DNA from 3 places in the Exiguobacterium sp. 9-2 genome. Region 2 is predicted to be linked to each of the others. Evidence: riboswitches for the same ligand, from Rfam matches in the RefSeq annotation. Region 2 holds a riboswitch; each other region holds the start of a gene.

Region 1 (3,279 bases), 150 kb from region 2:
CCGTCGTTAGTAATGCAGCTCCCCCCCCATAGCCATGCATGCAGTTTCACGTTTCACTTGATCACCTCCAAAAGACGTACCAATTCCTTCACTTTTTTATCCTTTTACCCCGTTTTAAAAGAAGTCGAACGTCTCGGTATTCGTACTTGACGCTTCTCAAACGTTCCGCTATAGTGAAAAAGTCCAAATCGGAATAATTACGTTTTAATAACGGAGGTAACATATAATGAAAAAAATCATTCCTGCTTTAACGGTCGCATTCGCGAGCGCAAGTATCCTCGCAGCTTGTGGATCAAACACCGATTCATCGACTTCAGATGATAAAAAGACGGAAATCTATACATCGACGTTCGCAACAGCTGCCATTGCCCGTGAAATCGGTGGTAATCAAGTCAACGTCAAGATGATCGTCCCACCTGGAGCAGATCCGCACTCCTATGAACCGACGTCAAAGCAACTCACTGAGATTGCCAAAGGTGACCTTTTCCTTTTGACGGGTACGACACTTGAACCCTATTCAAAAAAAATCCAAGAGAGTCTAAAAGGCACGGACGTCCGGTTCGTCGAGACGAGTAAGGATGTCACTTTGCTGGAATCGGATGCTACGCTTCACGCACATGAAGAAGAGGGACATACAGAAGATGAGCATGCGCACGAAGAAGCAGGGCACGATGATCACGCAACTGATGAACATGCTCACGAAGAGGAAGAACACGATCATGGAAAATACGATCCACACGTCTGGCTTGATCCTGTCAACGCCAAAGCAATGGCACGTTCTATCACAGTCGCCTTATCAAAAGAAGTACCAAAAGACAAAGCAACATTCGAAAAAAACTTGAAAGCGTTCGATCAGCAAGCTGACGCACTCGATAAAGAGTTCAAGCAAGCCGTCGCTGACGGATCAAAAAAAGAACTTCTCGTCACACATGCAGCTTACGGTTACCTCGCCGAACGATATGGTTTCACGCAGCTTCCAATCGCCGGAATTTCCCCTTCCGATGAACCGTCACAAAAGCAACTGGCTGCTTTTTGAAAAAGAGCGCGGATGCATGATTTGAAATACGTCGCGTTCGAAGAAACGGTTTCACCAAAGGTTGCGCGTGTCATCCAAAAAGAAATCGGAGCTAAATCCGTGACGATCCATAACCTCGAGTCGGTGACGAAATCGCAACAAAATAGCTCGTATTTCAAATTGATGGAAGAAAACGTCCAGACGTTAGAACAGGCACTTCAGTAAAGTACAGTTGACACGCGTTACTCAATGCGGTACGGTAAGAAACGTGTTTTACAACAATTGAATGACTTCTTTTTATCGCGAGAAACGGAGGGACTGGCCCAATGATGTTTCGGCAGCGGCGACGATTTGATTCGTACTGTGCCAAATCCAGCAAGCGAAAGCTTGAGAGATAAGAAGAGCGTCTTTTTATTTCATAAAGACCTCCTTCTTTCTTGCGAAGGGGTCTTTTTTTGTATCTTTGAGAAATGAGGTATCAACAATGAAAGAAACGATTACGCCTAACAAATGGGCACTGCTTCCGCTCGTCGTATTCCTGGTCCTCTTCATCGGAGCCGGTATCTTCTATGACGATTTTTACAAATTTCCGATTCTGATCGCCGCTTTGATCGCGTTGATCTTTGCTGCAATCATGACGAAAGGATCGATCAATCAAACGGTCGAACGTATCGCAACCGGTGCCGGAAATCCTGATATCATGATCATGGTCTTCATTTTCTTATTAGCCGGTGCGTTCTCTGGAACAGCGGAAGCGATCGGCGCAATTGAAGCAACTGTCAATGCTGCTTTGACGTTCTTACCTCCTTCACTCCTGATGAGTGGGATATTTGTTATCGCAGCATTCATCTCGATGGCAATGGGTACCTCGACAGGAACGATTGCCGCTCTCGCACCGATTGCCTTCGGTATTCATGAAGCAACAGGTATCAACGTTGCGATCGCAGCAGCGTCAGTCGTTGGTGGTTCGATGTTCGGTGATAACTTGTCGTTCATCTCGGATACGACAATCGCTGCCGTTCGGACACAAAAAACGAACATGCGCGATAAATTCCGGACGAACTTCATGATCGTTCTCCCGGCTGCCGTCTTAACGGTCATCTTACTCGCGTTCGTTTCTGGTTCTGGCGATGCGGCAGCAGCTAAAGCATTCGAGTTCTACAAATTAATTCCGTATCTCGCCGTCATCGTCCTTGCACTATTTGGTGTCAATGTCATTCTTGTTCTCGTCGGTGGCACATTGCTTACTGGAATCATCGGTATGATCGACGGTAGCTTTGGCTTAAGTGGGTTCGTCCTTTCGATGTCTGAAGGAATGATGGGCATGGCAGAGATTTCCATCTTGACACTCCTCATGGGTGGTCTCGTCAGTTTGATCACGTTCAATGGCGGAATCGCCTACTTGAAAGAGACGTTGACGCGCAAGATTTCACAGCGTCGCGGTGCTGAATTCAGTATGGCAGCACTCGTCAGTGCGACGAACCTCGCAACGGCGAACAATACGATCTCGATTCTCGTCGCTGGACCACTCGCGGCTGAAATCGCTGATACGTATGAAATCGACCGCAAGAAATCAGCGAGTATTCTTGATATCTTCTCTTGTGGTATTCAAGGCATCATTCCGTATGGGGCACAACTGCTGATCGCAGCAGAGTTGACGAAGACAGCTTCACCAGAACTGATTCCGTATCTGTTCTATCCGTTCCTGCTCTTCGTCTGTGGATCGATTGCCATCATCTTTGGTTTCCCACGTCCGAAAAAATCAGTTGCTCAACAGGAAAAAATCTCTTCTTAACCAACGACAGGTCCGATCATGGTGATCGGACCTGTTTCATTATTTTTTCTGCTTCGCTTGTCGTTCTAAAATCAAATACGCGATTGCTGGAAGTGGAAACTGAAGGAGTCCCGCGCCTCCCCATACCCACGGGTTACGTCCTGATTTTCGTGCACTGAAAAATAGGCTAACTGCTTGCGTGACCAACAAGGCACTAATACTAAGCCAAGCTCCCTTTGATAGCTTTTTATTCTTTTGAGCCATCCTTTCTCCCCCTCTTTCTGACATACGGTCAGATGTGATGAATTCTCTTTTATTTTAACCCATTCTATTCCTCCATGAGCATGGAAACGGACGGTTTCGTTCGTTCGTGCTAAACTAAACGAGCAAATCTAAACTACGTTTTATGAGGAGGAGTAACACATGCAATACGCAAAACTTTCAAACGGTATTACGATTCCCCAAATCGGATTCGGTGTCTGGCAAGTAG
Region 2 (3,279 bases):
CGAGTTCAGTCGCAAGCGCACCATCTAAAATCAGGAAAGGAACTTCCTGTAATCGTTGATCAACTGGATTTTTGATTCGGGACATTTTCAACACTCCGTTTCTGAGAAGAATTCGTGAACGCATGAACGACATAACAGATCACGATGAATGGGATACCGCAATACAAGGCGACTCGTTGCGTCGGATCAAATCCGATACCAATCAGGGAAATCAAACAGACGACGAAAGCGGCGATCGGTACCAATGGAAAGAGTGGTGTACGATAGACCAATTCGTCGACCGTATGCCCTTCGCGGAGGAATTGTTTCCGGAAGCGATACTGCGCAACGCTGATACTCATCCAGACGATGACAACAGCAAGACCGGAAATCGAGACGAGCGCGATATAGACACTTCCTGCTGCATAGATGCTAGAAAGCAAAGCAAGTCCTCCACCAAGCATGCTGAACAAAACAGCTCGAAGTGGAACCCCACTTGGCGTCACCTGGGCGAAGAAACGCGGAATCATGCGTTCGTTCGCAAGCGACCAAAGCATCCGGGAGGCAGCGTAAAGCCCAGAGTTCGCTGCCGATAAGATCGCTGTCAGAATGACGAAGTTCATCACGTCTGCCGCATACGGAATCCCGATTCGTTCGAACACCGCGACGAATGGACTTTCGAGCACGCCCTTCCCTTCCGTTGGCAATAAGACGGCTAATACAATGATCGTACCGACGAAAAAGAGGACGAGTCGCAAAATCGTTGTTCGGATCGCAAGCGGAATCGTCCGCTTCGGATCGACCGCTTCACCCGCTGCGACGCCGATCAATTCCGTTCCTGAGTAAGCAAAGTTCACGGCAAGCATCGTCATGAAGATCGCAAATGCCCCATTTGGAAACAATCCTCCTTCCGTTAAGGAAGAAAAGAATGAGGCTGGGCTACCATCTTGTAATGGGATGAAGCCAACGATGGCTCCCGCACCAAGTAAAATGAAAGCAATGATCGTTACGACCTTAATGGCGGAGAACCAAAACTCGACTTCAGCAAATACGCGGACCTTCAAGACGTTGATACCAAGGATCATCGCAGCGAATAATGCACTGAACACCCAGACTGGAATCGACGGGAACCAACGTTGCATTAAAATGCCTGCTGCCGTGAATTCTGAACCAAGGGCGACCGTCCACGTCAGCCAGTAGAGCCAGGCCACCGTATAACCGGTACCGGGTCCGATATACTTCGTTGCGTACTTATGGAATGATCCGGTTTCCGGCATGTGCACAGCGAGTTCACCGAGACTTAACATGACTAAGTAGACGACGACGGCTCCGATCAAATACGACAAAATCGTTCCGACACGTCCCGCTTGTTCCAACGTATAACCTGTACTTAAAAATAATCCTGTTCCAATGACGCCTCCTAACGACAGCATGATCAGATGACGTGATTCCATCTTGCGTCGAAACGCTCCGCTCGTTTTCATGAATCCATTTCCTCCTCGTTCCACCTATTTCAAACAAAAAACGCATCCTCACGGATGCGTCGGTCGACAATTCGGAAATCTTATCGATCGGGTGCAACACCCGCAGGAATTAGCACAGTATCTTTCGACCTGTTGCTGAGGTTTCATAGGGCCAGTCCCTCCACCTCTCTGGATAAGTATGTAATTGTTCCTAACCCTATCAAGTCTTTTCCGGATTGTCAACGCAATTCAGAATACTCCTACCAAAAAACATTCCGTATCGTAATGACCCGGAATGTTAGAACACTTTATTTTTTTGCGAATAGATCCGCTGTCTTTAAGGCTGCCCGAACCGCTTTTCGGTTCAATGTCCCTTGCTGGTGCTTCATTTTCTTCGTTTGGGCAGCCAGTTGCGCTTTGAGCGCCGCAATTTCCTGATCTTTTTGAGTCGTCGTTGTTTGTTTCTGCAATGCTTTGATTTTCTTATCTTTTTCGGCCAATTGCGCTTTTGCCTGTTTTTGCGCATCCGCGATCTTCTTCTCTTGTTCCGGGAAGAACCGTTCGAAACGGGCGACTGCTTCTTCGAGACTCACGCCAGAAATCGGTTGAACCGGTGGAAGTAGTTCCGCTTGCGCCATTTGACGGTCAAACGGCACATTCTCAGGATAATTCGTCTCTTGGTAAATGTGTTCAAGATCATTCACGTTCAAGAAGTCAACGAAGTTGTCGAAGTTACGTGCTTGAACACGTACTGGACTTTGGAAATCAGCATTGGCTACGACGTCGGATAATTGTGTATCCGCTTTGATGTCGTTCGCCCAAATATGCGTCAACTGATGATAATCCGTTAGTTCGCGCATTCGTGCATCCTTTGGAATGAGGATACTCGGCGTACCCGCAAGCGTTGCTGTGATATTTCCATGCAAGCGCGCACCAAAACTGAGGTCTGCCTGCCCGATGAAATCGAACCATGTTTGTGCGTTCAAGAAGAAACGAACACGATCGTTCATGTAAGCAGGATCCGACATCTTCACCGGATAGTTCGTCACGGACAAATCTGCGATCGGATGCGTTCCTGTATACGTCAATTTCAGTTCCTTCATCCATTGGGGAATGAAGTAATGATTCGGATACTCTTCCATTCCGCGCGTAATGAAATCAAGAACATTTTGTGGTGCTAAACGTGACGAGTTGACCGTAATCATCGACTCGGGCGTAATGTTCGTTTCACGAATATGTAAGTCGCGACCAAACGCGTACATCGAAGGACATCCGATGACACGATGATCAATGCCTTCGCGAAAACCAAGACGCGTCAAGTATTTCGACGTGATTTCCCCACGAAGACCAAGCATGCTTGAGCGCTCAAGTACAGCGCTGACGAATGCTTTGACATCTTCATCGAACGGGAATCCGCCGTCTAGATCTGGTTCAAACGGTGCACGTAAGCCTACACCGATGACGACGACTGGAATTTTTAATTTCTTGATAAGGCGGGTGTACTTCCGCAACGTCGGTACGAATTCTTTTCGGAATGCATCCGCTAACGGAATGACATAAAGATCAAAGTTGGCATTGATTTCGTCCGCCCGTTCTTCATCGTAATAGTAATAGTCCGGTGTAATCGTCGTACCTTCTGTCATCAACGTCCGAAAGATACTGTATTGATAAATGAGATTTCCAACGTTTCCTCCAATGGAATTATGTTTCATCAAATAAGGAGCATCGAACTGTTCGAATGGTGTCATACCTGCACGAATAATAATACGTTTCATAATGGATAAACTTCCCCTCTCGTCTGCTTCATTCGTCCTTGCAAGAAAAAATGCGGAAAAAT
Region 3 (3,279 bases), 610 kb from region 2:
TGGGATTAAGACTTTGTAGATGATTTGGAACTTCGTCGCGCCCATCGATTCAGCTGCCTCGATGACACCTTTATCGACTTCGCGAAGTGCGAGTTCAACCATCCGACCGTAGAACGGTGCGGCTCCTAAAATCAGTGCCGGTAATGCTGCTGTTGGTCCGAGGAACGAACCGACGACTGCTTTCGTAAATGGAATCAATAAGATCAGTAAGATGATGAACGGAATCGAACGGAAGACGTTAACGATCAAGCTCAAGATCGAATAAAACGCCCGATTTTTGAACAACAATTCTTCATTTGTCGCAAACAATAATAAACCAATGATCAAACCGAGAACGAATGTCGAAAGACCAGCGACTGCCGTCATATAGATCGTACTGCCTGTCGCTTCCCACACCATGTCCCAGTCTAGGTTGTCAAAGAATGAAATCATCGGTGATCCACCTCCACTTCAACATCACTGGCTTGAAGCTTCGTGATGACCGCTTGTGTTGCTTCTGTTTCCCCGATTAACTGAATGAACAGCGTACCGAGCGCCCCTTCCTGTGATTGACCGACGTTTCCGCCGATGATATTGAACAGGACGGGTGAATCCTTCATGACTTCCGCGAGGATCGGACTTTCCGCCGTCGATCCGACGAATGTCAACTGAACGATTTTTCCGGTTGGGTAGCGTTCGCGGAGTTTCGCGAACGTCAACTCGTTTTCCGATGGCGACGTCAATTGTTTGACGAATTCCTTCGTCATCGCTTGCTTCGGATGACGGAAGACTTCTGCGACCGGTCCTTGTTCGACGATTTTACCGGCCTCCATGACGGCGACCCGGTGACAGATTTTTTGAATGACGTGCATCTCGTGTGTGATCAAGACGATCGTCAGTTTCAATTTTTCATTGATGTCGACGAGTAACTCAAGAATCGAGTCCGTTGTTTTCGGATCGAGTGCACTTGTTGCCTCGTCACATAAGAGAACGTCCGGGTTCGATGCCAGTGCCCGAGCGATACCGACACGTTGCTTTTGACCACCGGATAATTGCGACGGATAGGCTTTTTCGCGTCCATCCAAACCAACGAGTTGGATCAGTTCCGCGACCCGTTCCTTGCGGCGTGCCTTCGGAAAGCCACCAAGTTCGAGTGGGAACATGATGTTCTCTTCAACTGTTCGTGACCAAAGTAAGTTGAAGTGCTGGAAGACCATCGAGACATTCTTGCGGACGCCCCGTAATTCTCTAGGTTTCAGCGATGTCATTTCGACACCATCGATTTGGATCGAACCACTCGTCGGTGCCTCAAGCATATTCAGCAATCGGATCAAGGTCGATTTCCCTGCTCCGGAATAACCGATTATTCCAAAAATTTCACCGCGCTCGATTGTCAGATCGACATTCGCGACGGCTTCGACCGCTCCGCGCTTTGAGCGATAAATCTTTCCTACGTCTTGTAAACGAATCACAACTGTCCCTCCTAAAATAAAAAAAGTGCGCGCGTTTTAGAGCAAACGCGCGCACTTTTCAGTACACAAAACCATTTGCTCTCATCTCCCAGACTTTTGTCTGCTGGAATTAGCACCACTTCGGATCAGATCCGCGGTTGCCGGGTTTCATCGGGCCAGTCCCTCCACCACTCTCGATAAGAGTTTCGGTATTAAGTTTGTAGAATATATTCTGAATATTAGCAGGGGTTATTTTTGTTGTCAAACAGTTTTTTCAGAAACTTTTTCGAGGAACGTGAAAGCACGCGTTAAGTCTTCTTTCAAATCTTCCGCATCCTCAAGTCCAACTGAAATCCGGACGAGACCGTCCGTGATGCCGAGTTCTGCGCGACGTTCTGCTGGGATCGACGCGTGCGTCATCCGTGCCGGAACGGAAATCAGGCTCTCGACGGCACCAAGACTCTCAGCAAGTGTGAAGAAATGTGTCGCCTCGACGAGTTTTTCTGCGTTCGCTGCTGAACCGACATCAAAGCTGATCATCCCACCAAATCCAGTCGCTTGTTTCGCTTGGATGTCGTGACCAGGATGCGATGCAAGTCCTGGGTAGAAGATGTTCGAGACGATGTCTTGCGCTTGCAAGAACGCAACGAGATCATGGGCTGTCTCTTCGATCGCATCCATCCGGATACCGAGTGTACGAAGACCACGGACGAGCAAGAAGCTGTCTTGCGGTCCAAGCACGCCGCCTGTCGAGTTTTGGATGAAGTGCATCTCTTCGCCGAGCGCATCATCTTTGACGACGACAAGTCCAGCGACGACGTCCGAGTGTCCGCCGATGTATTTCGTCGCACTGTGCAAGACGATGTCTGCACCGAGCGCGAGTGGTTGTTGATGATATGGTGTCGCGAACGTGTTGTCGACGACGAGTTTAAGATCGTGACGTTTGGCGATCGTTGCGATCGCTGCGATGTCCGTTACTTTCAACAACGGGTTCGTCGGTGTTTCGACGTAGACGATCTTCGTGTTGTCTTGGATCGCTGCTTCCGTTGCTGCAAGGTCCGTCGTATCGACGAATGTCACTTGAATGTTGAACTTCGGTAAGACGCGTTGCATCAAGCGGAACGTACCACCGTAGACATCATCTGTCATGACGATGTGGTCGCCAGACTCAAGCAAGTGGAAGACGGCATGAATCGCTGCCATCCCAGAACCGAAGGCAAAACCACGTGCGCCGCCTTCAAGATCCGCAATCAATCGTTCGATGCTCGTCCGTGTCGGGTTCGCTGTCCGTGAGTATTCGTATCCGTCCTTAAGTTGACCGATTTTATCTTGCTTGTATGTGCTTGTTTGATAGATTGGTGGTGTAACGGCTCCTGTTGCCCGATCGACACCTGTTCCTCCATGAATCAATGCTGTCTTCTTACGCATGAGTTTCGTCCACCTTTTCAAAGATTTGTTGGCTTAAATAGCGTTCGGCACTGTCTGCGAAGACGGTGACGATCGTACTGCCGGGGTGACGCTTTGCGATATCAAGCGCAGCAACGAGCGCTGCCCCTGCTGAGCTACCGACGAGTAATCCTTCGCGAGCAGCGAGTGTATGAACCGCGTCAAATGCATCACGGTCAGAAATCGTATGAATCTCATCAACGAGTTCACGCGGAACGAGGCTTGGCCATTTCGCTGTACCGATACCTTCTGTCTTATGCGGACCGGCTGGACCACCGTTCAAGACGGAGCCTTCCGGTTCGACGATTGCTGCTTTTGTACCGAGACGTTGTTTTAAGAAGTCCGCTGTTCCGGCGAACGTACCACCTGAACCACAACCGGCAACGAACCAGTCGATATGCGG

The links. Region 2 has a riboswitch for S-adenosylmethionine ahead of VJ374_RS15685 (amino acid permease). Riboswitches for the same ligand answer to the same signal wherever they lie in the genome.
Region 1: another riboswitch for S-adenosylmethionine. It lies ahead of VJ374_RS14940 (Na+/H+ antiporter NhaC family protein); the one in region 2 lies ahead of VJ374_RS15685 (amino acid permease).
Region 3: another riboswitch for S-adenosylmethionine. It lies ahead of VJ374_RS12570 (methionine ABC transporter ATP-binding protein); the one in region 2 lies ahead of VJ374_RS15685 (amino acid permease).

Annotation. Positions count from the first base shown of each region.
Region 1 is NZ_CP142850.1:2,850,761-2,854,039, forward strand. It holds gene VJ374_RS14930 (alpha/beta hydrolase) at 1-40, opposite strand, end outside; partial or broken gene VJ374_RS14935 (metal ABC transporter solute-binding protein, Zn/Mn family) at 227-1,240, shown strand; SAM riboswitch class I at 1,310-1,416, shown strand; gene VJ374_RS14940 (Na+/H+ antiporter NhaC family protein) at 1,500-2,810, shown strand; gene VJ374_RS14945 (hypothetical protein) at 2,850-3,053, opposite strand; gene VJ374_RS14950 (aldo/keto reductase) at 3,213-3,279, shown strand, end outside.
Region 2 is NZ_CP142850.1:3,003,284-3,006,562, forward strand. It holds gene mmuM (homocysteine S-methyltransferase) at 1-85, opposite strand, end outside; gene VJ374_RS15685 (amino acid permease) at 60-1,463, opposite strand; SAM riboswitch class I at 1,541-1,642, opposite strand; gene VJ374_RS15690 (polysaccharide pyruvyl transferase family protein) at 1,751-3,217, opposite strand.
Region 3 is NZ_CP142850.1:2,393,032-2,396,310, forward strand. It holds gene VJ374_RS12565 (methionine ABC transporter permease) at 1-432, opposite strand, end outside; gene VJ374_RS12570 (methionine ABC transporter ATP-binding protein) at 429-1,451, opposite strand; SAM riboswitch class I at 1,530-1,634, opposite strand; gene VJ374_RS12575 (bifunctional cystathionine gamma-lyase/homocysteine desulfhydrase) at 1,692-2,858, opposite strand; gene VJ374_RS12580 (PLP-dependent cysteine synthase family protein) at 2,851-3,279, opposite strand, start outside.